DNA from 2 places in the Lysinibacillus sp. G1-3 genome. Region 1 is predicted to be linked to the other one. Evidence: a T-box and tRNA genes for the amino acid it is inferred to sense, from the RefSeq annotation. Region 1 holds a T-box; the other holds one or more tRNA genes.

Evidence for each region. The T-box of region 1 lies ahead of leuS (leucine--tRNA ligase). A T-box ahead of a tRNA ligase gene usually reads a tRNA of that ligase, here a tRNA-Leu.
Region 2: it has a tRNA-Leu gene. The T-box ahead of leuS (leucine--tRNA ligase) is inferred to sense a tRNA for this amino acid. The anticodon was not compared.

What each region holds. Positions count from the first base shown of each region.
Region 1 covers NZ_JBWHYQ010000014.1:129,561-137,424, forward strand. Annotated here, with positions in the region: gene ACVYAD_RS16220 (L-lactate MFS transporter) at 1-638, opposite strand, end outside; gene ACVYAD_RS16225 (DUF4181 domain-containing protein) at 1,552-2,487, opposite strand; gene ACVYAD_RS16230 (sigma-70 family RNA polymerase sigma factor) at 2,474-2,995, opposite strand; gene leuS (leucine--tRNA ligase) at 3,093-5,510, opposite strand; T-box leader at 5,601-5,812, opposite strand; gene dhaK (dihydroxyacetone kinase subunit DhaK) at 5,944-7,695, opposite strand.
Region 2 covers NZ_JBWHYQ010000017.1:118,924-126,787, reverse strand. Annotated here, with positions in the region: tRNA gene ACVYAD_RS18595 (tRNA-Asn) at 1-45, shown strand, start outside; tRNA gene ACVYAD_RS18590 (tRNA-Ser) at 51-142, shown strand; tRNA gene ACVYAD_RS18585 (tRNA-Glu) at 173-247, shown strand; tRNA gene ACVYAD_RS18580 (tRNA-Val) at 262-337, shown strand; tRNA gene ACVYAD_RS18575 (tRNA-Met) at 363-437, shown strand; tRNA gene ACVYAD_RS18570 (tRNA-Asp) at 442-517, shown strand; tRNA gene ACVYAD_RS18565 (tRNA-Phe) at 535-610, shown strand; tRNA gene ACVYAD_RS18560 (tRNA-Thr) at 620-695, shown strand; tRNA gene ACVYAD_RS18555 (tRNA-Tyr) at 706-789, shown strand; tRNA gene ACVYAD_RS18550 (tRNA-Trp) at 803-876, shown strand; tRNA gene ACVYAD_RS18545 (tRNA-His) at 893-968, shown strand; tRNA gene ACVYAD_RS18540 (tRNA-His) at 1,003-1,078, shown strand; tRNA gene ACVYAD_RS18535 (tRNA-Gln) at 1,096-1,170, shown strand; tRNA gene ACVYAD_RS18530 (tRNA-Gly) at 1,177-1,251, shown strand; tRNA gene ACVYAD_RS18525 (tRNA-Cys) at 1,260-1,333, shown strand; tRNA gene ACVYAD_RS18520 (tRNA-Leu) at 1,381-1,461, shown strand; gene ACVYAD_RS18515 (hypothetical protein) at 1,915-2,349, shown strand; gene ACVYAD_RS18510 (hypothetical protein) at 2,503-2,670, shown strand; gene ACVYAD_RS18505 (hypothetical protein) at 2,903-3,223, opposite strand; gene ACVYAD_RS18500 (hypothetical protein) at 3,290-3,643, shown strand; gene ACVYAD_RS18495 (hypothetical protein) at 3,691-3,843, shown strand; gene thpR (RNA 2',3'-cyclic phosphodiesterase) at 4,074-4,640, shown strand; gene ACVYAD_RS18485 (ABC transporter permease) at 4,949-5,983, shown strand; gene ACVYAD_RS18480 (ABC transporter ATP-binding protein) at 5,985-6,671, shown strand; gene ACVYAD_RS18475 (hypothetical protein) at 6,849-7,136, shown strand; gene ACVYAD_RS18470 (SDR family NAD(P)-dependent oxidoreductase) at 7,377-7,864, opposite strand, start outside.

The sequences.
Region 1 (7,864 bases):
ACAGCTAAATCTTTCTTCACTACTTCTTTACCATTATCTGCAGCCGCCTTCATATTCGCTGGCATATAACCAGGTTTAGGCGGTGCTATATATGAAGCCCCTAAAATCATTAACGTGAAATAACTTGCCCCTAAAATAAAGTACGTTGTAGAAATTCCCACAGCCCCCATTAAGTTAGCTGCGACTGGCGCTGTAATAAGTGCTCCTGAACCAAATCCAAGTACAGCCATACCTGTTGCTAGTCCTCGGCGATCCGGGAACCATTTTACTAATGTCGATACAGGCGCAATATAACCAATACCCATACCCAATCCACTTAGTAAACCATATGTTAACCAGTATAATGTTACGGAATCCATTGAAATAGCTACACCTGCACCAGCTTGTCCTGCCCCAAATAGAACAGCTGCTATCATCGCAGATTTACGTGGCCCCATTTTTTCTACTAAGTTACCAAATAATGCTGCCGAAAAACCAGCAAGCCCCATCATTATTGTGAAGGCAACCGTTACGTTTGTTTCACTCCATCCCATTTCTGTAACAATCGGTATCTTGTATACACTATATGCATATGCTCCACCGATTGAAAGGTGAATAGCGATTGCAGATAATGCAATTAACCATCTATTTTTATTCATAATTTCTCTTTTCTCCCCTCTTTTGCTACCTGTGAAAACTTTATGAACGTCTCTGTAAAACAATTTACCACTTAGAATTATTCAAATGCAAGATGTTTTTTAAAAAAATATTATTTCTGCAAAAAGTATTTTATTTTTCACCCCAATAATTTTATAACGTAAACCCTACAGTCTCTAAGCAAATAGATGTTTTTTAAACAAAAACCATAACATTTTTTAGCTATTATTATTTTTCTACTCTATTATACAACTTCATATTAACTATATTAATATAATTAATTTTGTGCATATTTTCACATACAATCAATGTATACCCCACTTTTTCTAACGCTTATTATTTCTTCGTGTTTCTATAAAGGTTCATAAACAAATATCCATTAAGTAGAAATAACGTGGATAAAAGAGAATTTTAAAGCCTAAATAGACAAATTTCGTTCGTGCAAAAGGGAATGTGAAAATCATATTAAATGATTTAATTAACTTTTAATGGATATTCAATTAAATAAATACAATACACATTGTGCATACTTTAAAACGATTAATAATTACTTATTGATTTTTATTATTCAAATATATATTTTTTCTTTTAGTAAAAATCCTACACATTCTTTTTAGCTATGGCTAGTTATACTTTTCAAACTAAAAAACAACTAAACCAATCAGTTATAACAGAAATATTTGCTATAGCGCACAAGTAAAAACAGTACTTTTCAACCAAATACTGTTAATGTTTATAAAAACCAATTATAGATTTTTTTATGTAAATACTAACTTTGACGAAGATATGCATTCTATTAGAGACGGTCAATCTAAGGCGGTCTTCAAGACATATTTTGAAATGAAGTTCCCCATTAATCTAGTTACATATCAAAAAAAGAGATGCTCGAAGAATTTCAGAGCACCTCTTTCCTTTTTATGAAAAATAAATGATAAATACAATTATTAGTACTAGTGACATAATAAACAATCCAATTGATATATAATGTCTTTTTTCCTCTCGCCCATAATTATAGTCAATCGCAATAGAACTTATCATGGCGACAGCTAAAAATCCGGATATTGCAGCTATATAGATAAACCATCCATATAGATTCATTAAAATTAAAATTGCCCCTTCTATAAACTTAACAATATATGTTGTACGTTGATGGCCTGTATTTATATATTTTGGCTCCTTTGAGATGCTAAACTTTTTTCTAATAACTATCTCGATAAGTAACCCTAGAAAGAGAGCAATTATTAAAAAAGTAACCATCTCACCGAAACTAATATCTTTATCATCTTTTCGCATAAGGGCAATAAATGCTGACGCAGTGTCAGCATCTTCCACCTTGTAGAAGATATTTGTATGTCTATCGCTAAAAGCTAACAGCTCATCGTTTAAGTACATTTTTAGCTGCACAACCTGCCCATTGTCAAACTCTACCCATACATCACGATATGCATAGTAATCATCATCCTTCTTCGAAATAACTGCCTTTTGAAGCGTATTGGCAATGAGCTTTGTTTCCGAATCATTTTTATAAGACTGTTGCCCTAAAATCCAGCCAGTTCTTCCGGCCTTAAAGGTATCCTCCTCCCAATTATACGCACTCGTAAACTGTTTAACCTCATGTTGGGCTAGTTCAATAATCGTAGCATGCTTAGATAAATCTACTTGCTTCCATGGACCAATTACAATCAAGAAGAGGATCGTCACGACTGCTCCAATGAAAACCATTGGATATTGCCATCTACGAGATTGTTTATTTTGCTGAACTACATTGTGCAAAATACGATCCTGCAATTGTTGTGAGAAACGCGGGGCTTCTCCAAGCTCTTTATCCAGTTTATTTTTAAAAGATGTCATCTTCTAGCACCTCCCAATGGTTTTTGTCCAGTTCTCCCTGCAATATTTGTCTAGCTCTACGAAGTCTTGTTTTCACTGTATTTTCGGTACATGCAAGTACCTCCGCTATCTCACGAACCTTTAATTCTTGGTAATAATAAAGAATAATTACTTCTCGGTAGTTGATTGGAAGTTCAAACAAAGCTGCTGTTACAATTCTTCGTTCATCCTTTTCAATCAAATTTGTTTCTGGCGATCGTTTATTGACGCCAATGTGCAGCTTTTCAAATAAAATATGTCGCTTATTTCTCCAACTTCGTAAATAGTCATGACTTTTATGTACTGTTATTTTTACTAAATATGTTTTTAGCGAGGATCGTTGTTCAAAGCGCTCCCGTTGCCGATAATAAGCAAAAAAGACATCTTGAACGATTTCTTCTGCAATAGCCCAGTCTTTCACATATAGATAAGCTACTCGAAGGCAATACTCACCATGCTCTTCCATAATATTTGCTAAATGCTCACTCAAACAAACACCTCCTATTCACACTATAGTCGTATCAAAATCTTATATGGTTTCAGCAAAAAAGAAAAAAGTGCCCAAATATTGGACACTTTTCACATTATTATTTCACGACGATATTAACAAGCTTACCTGGAATGACAATTATTTTTACTAAGTCTTTGCCTGCCATATACTCTTGTACTTTATCATCTGCAAGAGCTACTTTTTCGATTTCTTCTTTTGAAGCATCTTTCGCTACGACGATTTTTGCACGTACTTTGCCTAGTACTTGTACAGCGATTTCCACTTCATCATCTACAAGTTTAGCCTCATCATATGTTGGCCATTCCTTATATGAAAGTGATTCATCATGACCTAATATCTGCCATAGTTCTTCAGCAACGTGTGGCACCATTGGAGCTAGCATTTTCACAAAGCCTTCAGCGTATTCTGTTGGAATTACATCCGCTTTGTAGCAATCATTGATGAATACCATCATTTGTGAAATGGCTGTATTGAAGCGAATACCTTCATAATCCTCTGTCACTTTTTTCACAGTTTGATGATATGATTTTTCTAATGTTTTGTCATCAGAAACTTGAATTTTCGCAGCGATTGTACCATCTTCTTCATTAACAAATAGACGCCAAATACGATCTAAGAAGCGACGTGCCCCGTCCAAGCCATTTGTTGACCATGCAACAGATGCTTCAAGTGGACCCATAAACATTTCATATAGACGTAAAGTATCCGCACCGTGTGAAGAAATGATTTCATCTGGGTTAACGACATTACCTTTTGATTTAGACATTTTCTCATTACCTTCACCAAGAATCATCCCTTGGTTAAATAATTTATGGAATGGCTCTTTCGTGTGTACAACACCTAAATCGTATAATACTTTATGCCAGAAGCGAGCGTATAGTAAGTGCAATACCGCATGCTCTGCCCCACCGATATAAATATCAACTGGTAACCAACGTTTCAGTAATTCAGGGTCTGCGATTGCTTCTTTATTTGTTGGGTCAATATAACGAATGAAGTACCAGCTAGAACCTGCCCACTGTGGCATCGTATTCGTTTCGCGACGACCTTTTTTGCCTGTTTCAGGATCAACAACATTTACCCATTCAGAAATGTTCGCTAACGGAGATTCACCCGTACCTGAAGGACGAATATTATCTGTTTTTGGTAGTACTAATGGTAATTCTGATTCCGGTACTGGCGTCGTTGTACCATCTTCCCAATGAATCATAGGAATTGGCTCACCCCAGTAACGTTGACGAGAGAATAACCAGTCGCGAAGACGGTAAGAGATTTTCTTCTCTCCTACACCTTTTTCTTCAAGCCATTGAATTGCCTTAGCAATACCTTCCTCTTTGTTTAAGCCATCAAGGAAGTCAGAGTTAATATGTTTACCATCACCTGTGAAGGCTTCTTTGCTAATGTCTCCACCTTCAAGGACAGGAATAATTTCTAAACCAAATTCTGTAGCGAATTCATAGTCGCGCTCATCATGTGCTGGAACTGCCATAATTGCACCAGTACCGTATGATACTAACACATAGTCCGCAACCCAAATCGGCATTTTTTTACCGTTAATTGGATTAATTGCATAGGCACCTGTGAATACGCCTGTTTTTTCTTTTGCTAAATCTGTGCGTTCTAAATCAGATTTCAATTTTACTTTATCTAAATAAGCTTCAACAGCTTGTCGTTGTTCAGCAGATGTAATTTGATCCACTAATTTATGCTCGGGTGCAATAACACAGTATGTAGCACCAAATAATGTATCAGGACGAGTTGTAAACACCGTGAAGTTTTCATCTGTTCCATCTATATTAAATGTTACTTCTGCACCTTCCGAACGACCAATCCAGTTACGTTGCATATCCTTAATAGACTCTGGCCAATCAACTTCCTCTAAGTCATCGATTAAACGATCAGCATAGGCAGTAATTTTAAGCATCCATTGTTTCATTGGACGACGTTCTACAGGGTGACCACCACGCTCTGACTTTCCATCAATAACTTCTTCGTTTGCAAGTACTGTTCCAAGTGCTGGACACCAGTTTACAGCTACTTCATCTACATAGGCTAAGCCTTTGTTATAAAGTTGGATAAAGATCCATTGTGTCCATTTATAATATTCTGGATCTGTTGTGTTAATTTCACGATCCCAGTCATAGCTAAAACCTAACTCTTGGATTTGACGCTTAAATGTTGCAATATTTTTCGCTGTAAATTCTGCAGGGTCATTTCCTGTATCAAGTGCATATTGCTCTGCAGGTAAACCGAATGCATCCCAGCCCATAGGATGTAGGACGTTATAACCTTGCATACGCTTGAAGCGTGAAAGGATGTCTGTCGCTGTATAGCCCTCTGGATGTCCTACATGAAGACCAGCACCAGATGGATATGGGAACATATCTAACGCATAAAATTTTGGTTTTTCTGTTTCGTTTTCAGTTTTAAACGTTTTATTATCAGCCCAATATTGCTGCCACTTTTTTTCGATTTGTTGATGATTAAAACTCATTATTTTTCCTCCTTTGAATGTGTCATGCTCTTCAACTTAAGAATTGACAAAATATTTAAAAAATAAAAAAACTCGCCCCTTTCTTCATTAGAAAGGGACGAGAGAATTCGTATCTCCCGCGGTACCACCCACATTAGTGATCACACTCAGCTTTAGCTTCCTTAACGCGGAAGGAACGGCACGAGCTGTTTCACTCGGGCAGACTCAGAAGGCGAGTTCAATTTGCTTTCCTACTAGCTCCCACCAACCGCTAGCTCTCTAAAAAGAAACACAAATTTACTATTCCTCATCATTGTCTTACATGTATTGCATTTATTCTAATGGAAAGTACTGAAAAGCACAAGACTTTGTTTACATACTAACCATTTTTGAACAAATTAAATCCCTAAGAAGGTAACAATATTCGAAATAAGTTGTATCCATAGTGCTCGCTTTATTTTAAACTACAAGAAAGCTCCGTAAAGATAACTCCTAGCGCATAAGCACCGGCATCCGGATAACCTAGACTTCTTTCACCAACTGTTCCAGCGCGACCCATTCGAGCTACGATTTCCTTTGTATATTCCGCTCCTTTAACAGCAGCCTCTGCCCCTTTCTCAAAAGCTGTTTTAAAGTCCGCACCAGTTGCAGCACTTTCTGACCAGGAATTCACACAAGGTACAAGCGCATCTACAAGCGTTTTATCGCCTACCTCTGCCCCTCTTCCGAAAGAACGCTCACCGACAGATTGTATACCTTTCAGCGTAGCTTGTAACATTTCAGCAAACTCTCCGACAGTTAATTCCATTTTCCCCTCCACTGCTTTACTAGCAGCTCGGAAAGCCCCGCCCCAAATTGGACCAGAAGCTCCTCCACAATGTTCCATAATGATCATGGAACAACCATCAAGGAAAGTCCCAATACTTAAATGTTCATGATTTAGAATCGAGCTCCATCCTCGTTTTAATTCCTTAAAACCTTTTGCGACACTCATTCCGAAATCGCCGTCACCTGCATAGGTATCCAATTCGCAGAAAGACACTTCGTTCTTAATAATAATCTCACTCATTTTATCTACAAGATAAATCATATTATTTAATGTGATTACCTCGTTTTTAATGATAGCGTGTTCTTCTTCTGTTTCCGTCTCAAAGAATACCTCTTTCTCTTCTACGTTATCATTAATATCTACGTATTCTACACGTTCAACTGGTCCATCTACCTTAAATGCAGGTGTATTACATTCTTTCGATAATAATGTATTCAGTTCATTATCTAGTTTCATTACTGTAAGAGAGATCCCAGCCATATCAATACTTGTCATGTAATTGCCGACAAACGTTCTATTGATTCGTATATTTCTTTTACTCAGCTCTCTAGTAACCGCATTATTAAACAGATAAAGTTCTTGAAGTGGTGTACCACCAAATCCATTTACTAGAACAGCAATTTCAGCATCTTTATCTAATCCTAAATCTTTCATAAGGTCATTTGTCATACGTAAAGCTAATTCATCTGCAGCCATTATTTTTTCTCTTTTTCTTCCTGGCTCTCCATGAATACCGACACCATATTCCATCTCGTCTTCACCCAATTTGAAAGTAGGTGATCCACTAGCAGGAACCGTACAGGAAGTTAGTGCCAGACCAATTGTTCGAACATTTGCCGCTGCTTTTTCCGCTACAGCTTTAACCTGCATCAAATCCATACCTTCTTCTGCAGCTGCACCAGCAATTTTATGTACTAACACAACTCCTGCAACGCCGCGGCGTCCTACTGTATAAAGGCTATCTTCTACTGCAATATCATCTTCTACGCGAACGTACTCTACTTGAATGCCATCCTCCATAGCTAAGTGGGCGCCATTTTTAAAATTCATTATATCCCCGCTGTAATTTTTAATTATGAGCAGTGTACCTTTTTGGCTGGCTGTTGCTTTAATTGCTTGATATACCTGTATTTGTGAAGGAGAGGCAAACACATCACCACATACCGCAGCATCTAGCATTCCTTTTCCTACTAACCCTGCATGTGCTGGTTCATGTCCACTACCGCCACCGCTAATTAAAGTTACCTTATTTGCATTCATTGCTTTTTTCTTAATTATTTTATATTTTTTTAACAGCTCAAGTTCCGGGTGAGCCATAACTATCCCATTGCACATTTCCATAACAAGTGATTCAGGTTGATTCATAATTTTTTTCATCTTAATCCTCCCCTATAAGTTTTGTCACATTTTACGGAGCCTATTTGTAGACATACTTCTATAATTATTCAAAGAAGATTCCCGCTATGATACCCCTCGAAATATATTTAAAAACGAATTCTAATTTACTATGTAAAATGAAAGTTTTGTCTAAAGATACTCATACTCG
Region 2 (7,864 bases), on a different contig from region 1:
CTGTTAATCAGGTTGTCGCAGGTTCGAGTCCTGCCTTCGGAGCCATTCTTGGAGAGTTGTCCGAGTGGCCGAAGGAGCACGATTGGAAATCGTGTAGGCGGTTAACACTGTCTCAAGGGTTCAAATCCCTTACTCTCCGCCAGCACTTTAAGGATTTTTCATTCCAAACGATGGCCCCTTGGTCAAGTGGTTAAGACACCGCCCTTTCACGGCGGTAACACGGGTTCGAATCCCGTAGGGGTCACCATTTAATACCCAGATGGAGGATTAGCTCAGCTGGGAGAGCATCTGCCTTACAAGCAGAGGGTCGGCGGTTCGAGCCCGTCATCCTCCACCATTATTTAAATAAATCACCTTATTATCGCGGGGTGGAGCAGTGGTAGCTCGTCGGGCTCATAACCCGAAGGTCGTTGGTTCAAATCCGGCCCCCGCAACCAAAATGGTCCCGTGGTGTAGCGGTTAACATGCCTGCCTGTCACGCAGGAGATCGCCGGTTCGATCCCGGTCGGGACCGCCATTTATTTTTAAAAATATGGGTCAGTAGCTCAGTTGGTAGAGCATTAGATTGAAGCTCTAAGTGTCGGCGGTTCGATTCCGTCCTGACCCACCATATTTTTTTGCCGGTGTAGCTCAGTTGGTAGAGCAACTGACTTGTAATCAGTAGGTCGTGGGTTCGACTCCTATCGCCGGCACCATGATTTTCCCGGAGGGGTAGCGAAGTGGCTAAACGCGGCGGACTGTAAATCCGCTCCTTAGGGTTCGGCGGTTCGAATCCGTCCCCCTCCACCAGTTTTAATCTAATAGGGGCATAGTTCAACGGTAGAATAGAGGTCTCCAAAACCTTTGGTGTGGGTTCGATTCCTACTGCCCCTGCCAATTAATTAATTTCATGGCGGTTGTGGCGAAGTGGTTAACGCACCTGATTGTGGTTCAGGCATTCGTGGGTTCGATTCCCATCAGTCGCCCCATTTAATTTAAAACAATAAAAAATATAGTAATATGGCGGTTGTGGCGAAGTGGTTAACGCACCTGATTGTGGTTCAGGCATTCGTGGGTTCGATTCCCATCAGTCGCCCCATTTATATATTTAACTTTTGGGGTATAGCCAAGCGGTAAGGCAACGGATTTTGATTCCGTCACGCCCTGGTTCGAATCCAGGTACCCCAGCCATTTATTGCGGAAGTAGTTCAGTGGTAGAACACCACCTTGCCAAGGTGGGGGTCGCGAGTTCGAACCTCGTCTTCCGCTCCAATTATTATGGCGGCATAGCCAAGTGGTAAGGCACAGGTCTGCAACACCTTTATCACCGGTTCAAATCCGGTTGCCGCCTCCATAATTTATTTCTTAATCGGATTTTCCGATTTTTTTTATCTCCATTATGCCGGTGTGGCGGAATTGGCAGACGCGCACGACTCAAAATCGTGTTCCTTTGGAGTGTCGGTTCGACCCCGACCACCGGTATCATATTTAGTAAAGAATCCTTGATATACAAGGGTTCTTTTTTTATTGTAGTAAATTTGTAGAAACATTTAAGATCCACTCAAAATCTATTTTGATTTGAGTGGATTTTTTTATATCAACATGGATTGTTTATATTCATTAAAGAATGTTTAACAATATTCGTCTGAAATTCTTTTATATCATATAGGTACTTAAAATTTCAAATAAAGCAATTCTCAAAATATGAACGAAAGCCAGCAGAGATTGATTTGTATACTTTTATAAAGAGTGATAGAGTTAATAACTACTAAAAGAGATTTTTTCAAAATATTGAAGATGATAGGAATGATAGCTCTAAACTGAACGAAATTAAGAATTATACAGATTAAGTAGTTTAGGCGATGTTTAATCATGCTGATTGGAAACAAACAATGATATAGGGAACCTAAGAACTGATGGAAAGGAGAATTTATAATGATAAAGAGTGGCAAAAAGGCAAATAGTAAGGCACTTACTGTTATTCTAATGTTGTTGGTAATAATGTTCTTTGTAGTACCATCGAGCAATGCATTTTTTGTTAATAAAATGATGATAGATGATAACAATAGCGAACGTATAAAGGTGGCTGCCTCAGATTTAGTTATACCAACTAGAGATAGTATTATAAGCGATGGTTATCCAATAAATGAAGATGGGCAAACGTATGGTCCTAATATGGAAAACTTAATGCTTGTTGAACCTGAATTAATGTTGGCAGAAGGTGAGAACGGTGTATTAGGATATATTTATCAGCCTGATGGCATATCTTCGCCAAATAAGGTAGATGAATATAATAAATCATTTAAAAAATCGACGCCATTATATTTACATGATGGTAAAACGATTATTGGTACATTTTATTTTTATTAGTATTTTTATAAATAGAGTCCAAGATTCTAATAGCTAACATTGTAATTTAGATAATTTTACGTAGTCGCTTTCCAATCCTGAAAAACTTACAAAAGAAAAAGTATAAGCAATGTCTCTTAGTGATGTTATTGCTATTATGACAGGAGGTAAATTATGAAAAAAATTAAAATGTTAAAATTAGTAACTACAGCGTTGATTTCTATTTTTATGACAATGTCTTATTTTAATGTAAGCGCTTTCGCGGCGCAAGCTAGTAGTCAGCCACAGAGTGTAACAGTATATGGTTATACATATACATATGCTTCTCACGTTGGATATTAAATGATAATAGTGTTGGTTTTCAATGGATAGTGATAGCAGGTACAGTTATTGTTCTTGAAGTAACTAGGTGTTATTTAATAAGAAAAGATAATAAAAAAGTAGATTGAAATCGAAAATAACAGGAGGTGATAAAATGAATAATTTAAAAAAATGATGTCAAGTGTGTTGTGTTCAAGTTTATTTGTTGCTGGTCCAGTTAGTATTTTTACAAAAGGTAGCATTAAGCTACCCATTAATTTATTTCACCGGTTTCTAATTTCTCGTTTAAAGCTATATAATCCTTTTTGGAAAAAGTTATTGTTACTCTATCTAATCTATTTCCACCAGGATATAAAAGTAATTGCTGATTAAATTTTATACCTAAAGGTCCAACCGTTTGATAAATAAGATTTAGAATTTTAAAACATTCCAAATCTACTCCTTCTTTCAAATGATTTTTAACAGTAATAGTAACCACATCTTCGACTTCAATAAATCTAGGTTTTCGAGGAGAAATATTGTGTGCTTTACAAAGTCTTTTTATCATATTTTGGTAATAATCTTGTTGTTCCATTTAGACCACCTCTCTTACATGTTAGCATTATAAAGTGATAAAGAATATAGAAATGGAGGTTGTATTATGAAAAAATGTTTTTTATCAGTAGTTTTTATGGTTTTTTCTTTAGTTTTAGTTTCACCGGTATTTGCAAGTGAAACAGATACTCTGGTATTAGAAGATTTCATTGAAAAAGGTGAAATCATATATATGGACGAGAAAATAACAGTTAGAAGTTTTGGAAATGATCAAGAAGTTTCTGATGCTATTTTTAATCACCCTGATAGTGTCACAGCAACTAACGAGAATCCTATTTTGCGTTCATCAATTACTGGTCCTGGAGGTCGAGCAAGTATTGTAGATGCTGAATCAGGTCGAGCTGTATTTTGGTCTGTTAAGCCTGCCACAGCTTGGCATATAATTTTTCTGGTACTGTAAAATTAAGATACCATTCTGGTTTTGCTAGAGATGTAAGTGTTGGTGGTATGGGAGCTTTAGGTTCAACTGTAAGTGGTATGGTAACAATGAATAAAAATAATGGTGGGGTTGCATACCTTGAAGGTACAGCATACGCAATCTCTGGTGATAAATACACAATTTTACCGGAGTACACACTTCATTTAGACCAAACTGAATAAAAATCAGTGGAAATCTAATGATTTTAAGCAATTCAAATTTTTAGGGGAATTACATCTGGTTGTGTTTTCTATACTTTCTAAATCAAATCGCTCACCTTACCGTTCACTATTCTAATACCAGTATTTAGTTGGGGAGTCTTTTTCGCTGCTTTAGCGTAGTAGTATGGTTAATATATTGTAGGAAAAGACATAATGCCTGTTAGGTAGCATTTACGAAGAATAGAGAGGGTATGATTATGAACAGACACTTTTTTATTGCGGTTCCACTTCCATCAGACATTAAAGCAGCTCTTCATGTGAGATGTGAAAAATTAAAAACAGACTTTCATTTTAAACGATGGGTTCATCAGGAAGATTATCACATCACTTTGGCTTTTTTAGGTCATGCGGATGAAGAGCAATTACAAGCTGTGATGAATGAAGTGAGGGGAAATCTTCTAAATGTTTCTCCATTCGAATTAAAAATTCAAGGTTTCAATACTTTTGGAAGAAAGGAGTATCCAAGAATTTTATGGGCCGATCTGCTCGAATCTCAGCAATTAAATGTTGTGCAAGAAATAGTATACCAAGACTGTATGAAGGTTGGATTTGAATTAGATAAGAAGCCCTTTGTCCCCCATATAACTGTTGCAAGAAAGTGGGATGAAGCATGTGGGAAAATTTCGTCAGAGGCATTGATGGAAGATAATTTTCAGCTTCCTGAATTTCTAGTAGAAGAAGTGGTTTTGTACGAATCAAAAATTGAAGAAACCCCAAAATATTATAAAAAAGCTGTCATTCGTTTAGAGGGCCAATAAATCTGTCAAAAGCCTACTATAATAATGATGAATTTTACAATAAGCTCGTAAACCTAAAAAGAAAAGGTTTATGAGCTTTTTTTGATCAATTATGCCTCGGCATAATTGCGTCCGGAATCGGCTTTGTGCTTGAACAAGGAACTCCTTTCTGACTCCGTGACATCCGCCGGAGGCTTTAACTTCTTTCAGCGGGTGTTTGGAAACCCGCTGAAAGAAGTTAAAAACATTTCATAATTAATAATTAGTTCATCTTCCGTTCATTTAAGGAGTTTATGCTAAGGATGTAAAAAGGAACGGAGGAGTTAACGATGAATCTTGCGTGGAAAGAAATTAAGAAGAATAAAGTAAGATTTTTAATATTAGGGTCAATTGTTTTTTTAGTTAGTTTATTAACTTTTATTATTTCTGGTTTGGCGAACGGACTGTCTCAAGATAATGCCGCTCTAATTAAGGATTTACCACAAGGTCAATTTTATATGAATGGGGATGCAGATCAAACATATAATCTGTCAAAAATAGATAATCGTACACAAAATGAAATATTGAGCAAAGAAAAAGATGCAGTAGCTTTTTCATTACAAATGGGCTTTTTAAATGATCAGGACAATAAGCAGCAAAGCGTTGCCTTTGTTACATCGACCGATTCAGCGTTATTTGAAAATGTGGAACATGAGGAAGTCATATTAGACAGCTCGATGCAAGATAAAGGAATTAAAGTAGGAGATACATTAACGAATAGTCTATTTGGTGGCAATTTTGTAGTAAAGGGATTTGTCGACCAAAAGAAATATAGTCATGCACCTGTTGCCTACATTAATAAAGAGGATTATAAAGAAATTTACCGTGTGGATGAAATGCAGATGATTTTCGTACCAGACGGAGATGCTTCAAAAGAATTTACTGGATTAGAATCATTTTCAAATAAAGAATTTCTTAACACAATCCCAAGCTATAACGCAGAACAAATGTCTTTGAATATGATTATTTGGTTTCTAGTAGTCATTAGTGGGATGCTGTTCGCCATCTTCTTCTATATGATGAATGTCCAAAAAATCGGCTTATACGGAATTTTAAAGGCGATTGGTTTGAAAACAAGTAAGTTATTCAAAATGATATGGACACAGATGGCCATCATTACAGTTATTTCACTTGTTTTATCTGTAACCTTTAGCCAGGCCTTTAATCTGATAGCGCCAAAAGGAATGCCATTTACTTTAACGATTGCGACAACAACTCAATTATCGATCGTATTCCTAATTATTGGATTTGTAGGCGCTACAATTTCAGCATTCCAAATTAAAAAAATTGAACCATTACAAGCGATACAGCAAGGAGAGGCTTAGTATGACTTTATTTAAAATCGATGAAGTTAGAAAAACGTTTACGAATGGCGAGGTAGAGGAGGAAATACTTAAAGGGATAGATCTTTCATTAAAAGAAGGAGAAATAACTGCATTGGTAGGTGCATCTGGTTCCGGTAAAAGTACACTTTTGACAATTGCGGCAGGACTTCAGCCTGCAACAGATGGATATGTTATATTTGAAGGAAAAAACCTGTCTATTATGAACGCTGAGGAGGTTCGAAAAGTACGAGCAAGTGAATTTGGGTTTGTCTTTCAATTTGCACACCTCGTACCTTTCCTTACAGTTGAGGAACAGCTGCTACTAATGTTAGATGTTTCTGAATCAAAATTAAAGAAACAGGAACAAAAAAATGAAGTTAATCGATTACTAAAATTAGTTGGGATGGACCATCGGAAAAATTCTTATCCTTCTTCATTGTCAGGAGGGGAGAAGCAACGTGTTGCCATTGCTCGTGCGATCATTCATAAACCGAAAGTTCTATTCGCAGATGAACCAACTGCAAGCTTAGATTCACAACGATCAAAAGAGGTTATGTTCCTAATTAAGGATTTAACTAAAACGTTAAACATTACAACTTTAATGGTGACCCATGATGAAGAGATGCTTACTTATACGGATCGTATTATAAAAATGAGCGATGGTGTCATTTTGCATGATGTTATTTAGATCGAGTAGTAGAAAGCCACAACCACAGCTTTTTGATGGTTGTGGTATTTTTTTGAATCAATGGATGATTTCAGTCTAGGCGCAAATTACGAAATATTTTTAAAAGCCTAGTGTTAAGTTACCAAATCGATAAACGAAAGCAGCATATTGTAGAAGGAAAGGAGGAGGTGATTTGAAATGACGTTTGTTATTGCCTTAATAATTGTATTAGTAGGGTTAATAGCGGGATTCCAATTAAGCGAAGGACGGTCAGAAAAAGGGAGATATATCATTTGGGGTATCATTATAATGATTGCGTTTGCACCATTTTTATCATATTTAATAGGCGTATTGTATGGATTATTGGTTAGAAATGGTTGGGCAGCATCGATTATGATGGTTTTATTTCCTATAATTTTTATCATAGGTCTTATTATTTTATTCTTAGGTATTTATAAGAAAAATGAAGAAGAGCATAATAACTAGCTACTTGTCTCTTAAAAGGGGTTAATTCGTTCAGTGTTTTTGTTATCTAAATTAGAAAGGTAAAAAGCCGCGACAATCCTAGAATTGTTTTTGAGATGAAGTGTAAATAAAATTTCAGCGAAGGAGACATATGCCTTCGTGTCCAACATCCTATTTTTTTCCGTGATGCGGATCATGCCTTGCCGACGGAAAAGTATAGCGGTTTTTTACCATCTGGAAGAAAGCTTTTACATTAAGTAATTATGTTATTCGAGCTTTTCGGCTTACTTTACAGACCATCCTCATTAATGCCTTGTGTAACGAAGGGAAGATCGTAAAAATAACATCCATTGTTTTACGCATTGGCATAGGACAAATAATAGGCTTATTTTTGTGCACGCCTGCAATAGCGATTTTTGCTAGTTGCTGTGGAGACATCATTTTTTGTTTTTTCAATTGTTTGGACATCGCTGTTTTATCAATATTAATAGCAGTTGCTTTATCAAAAATAGGTGTATCAACAAAAGTCGGACAGAGGGTACTTACCTTGATGCCAAATTCCTCAGCTTCATAGTGTAGTGATGTTGTTAAGCCCACAACAGCATGCTTCGTAGTTGAGTATGCAGCTGATATAGGAGATGGTCCCAACCCTGCAGCTGATGATGTATTGATGATATGTCCAAAACCTTGTTTCTTCATGATTCGATACCCAACTTGTGTACCATAAACAATGCCCCATAAATTAATAG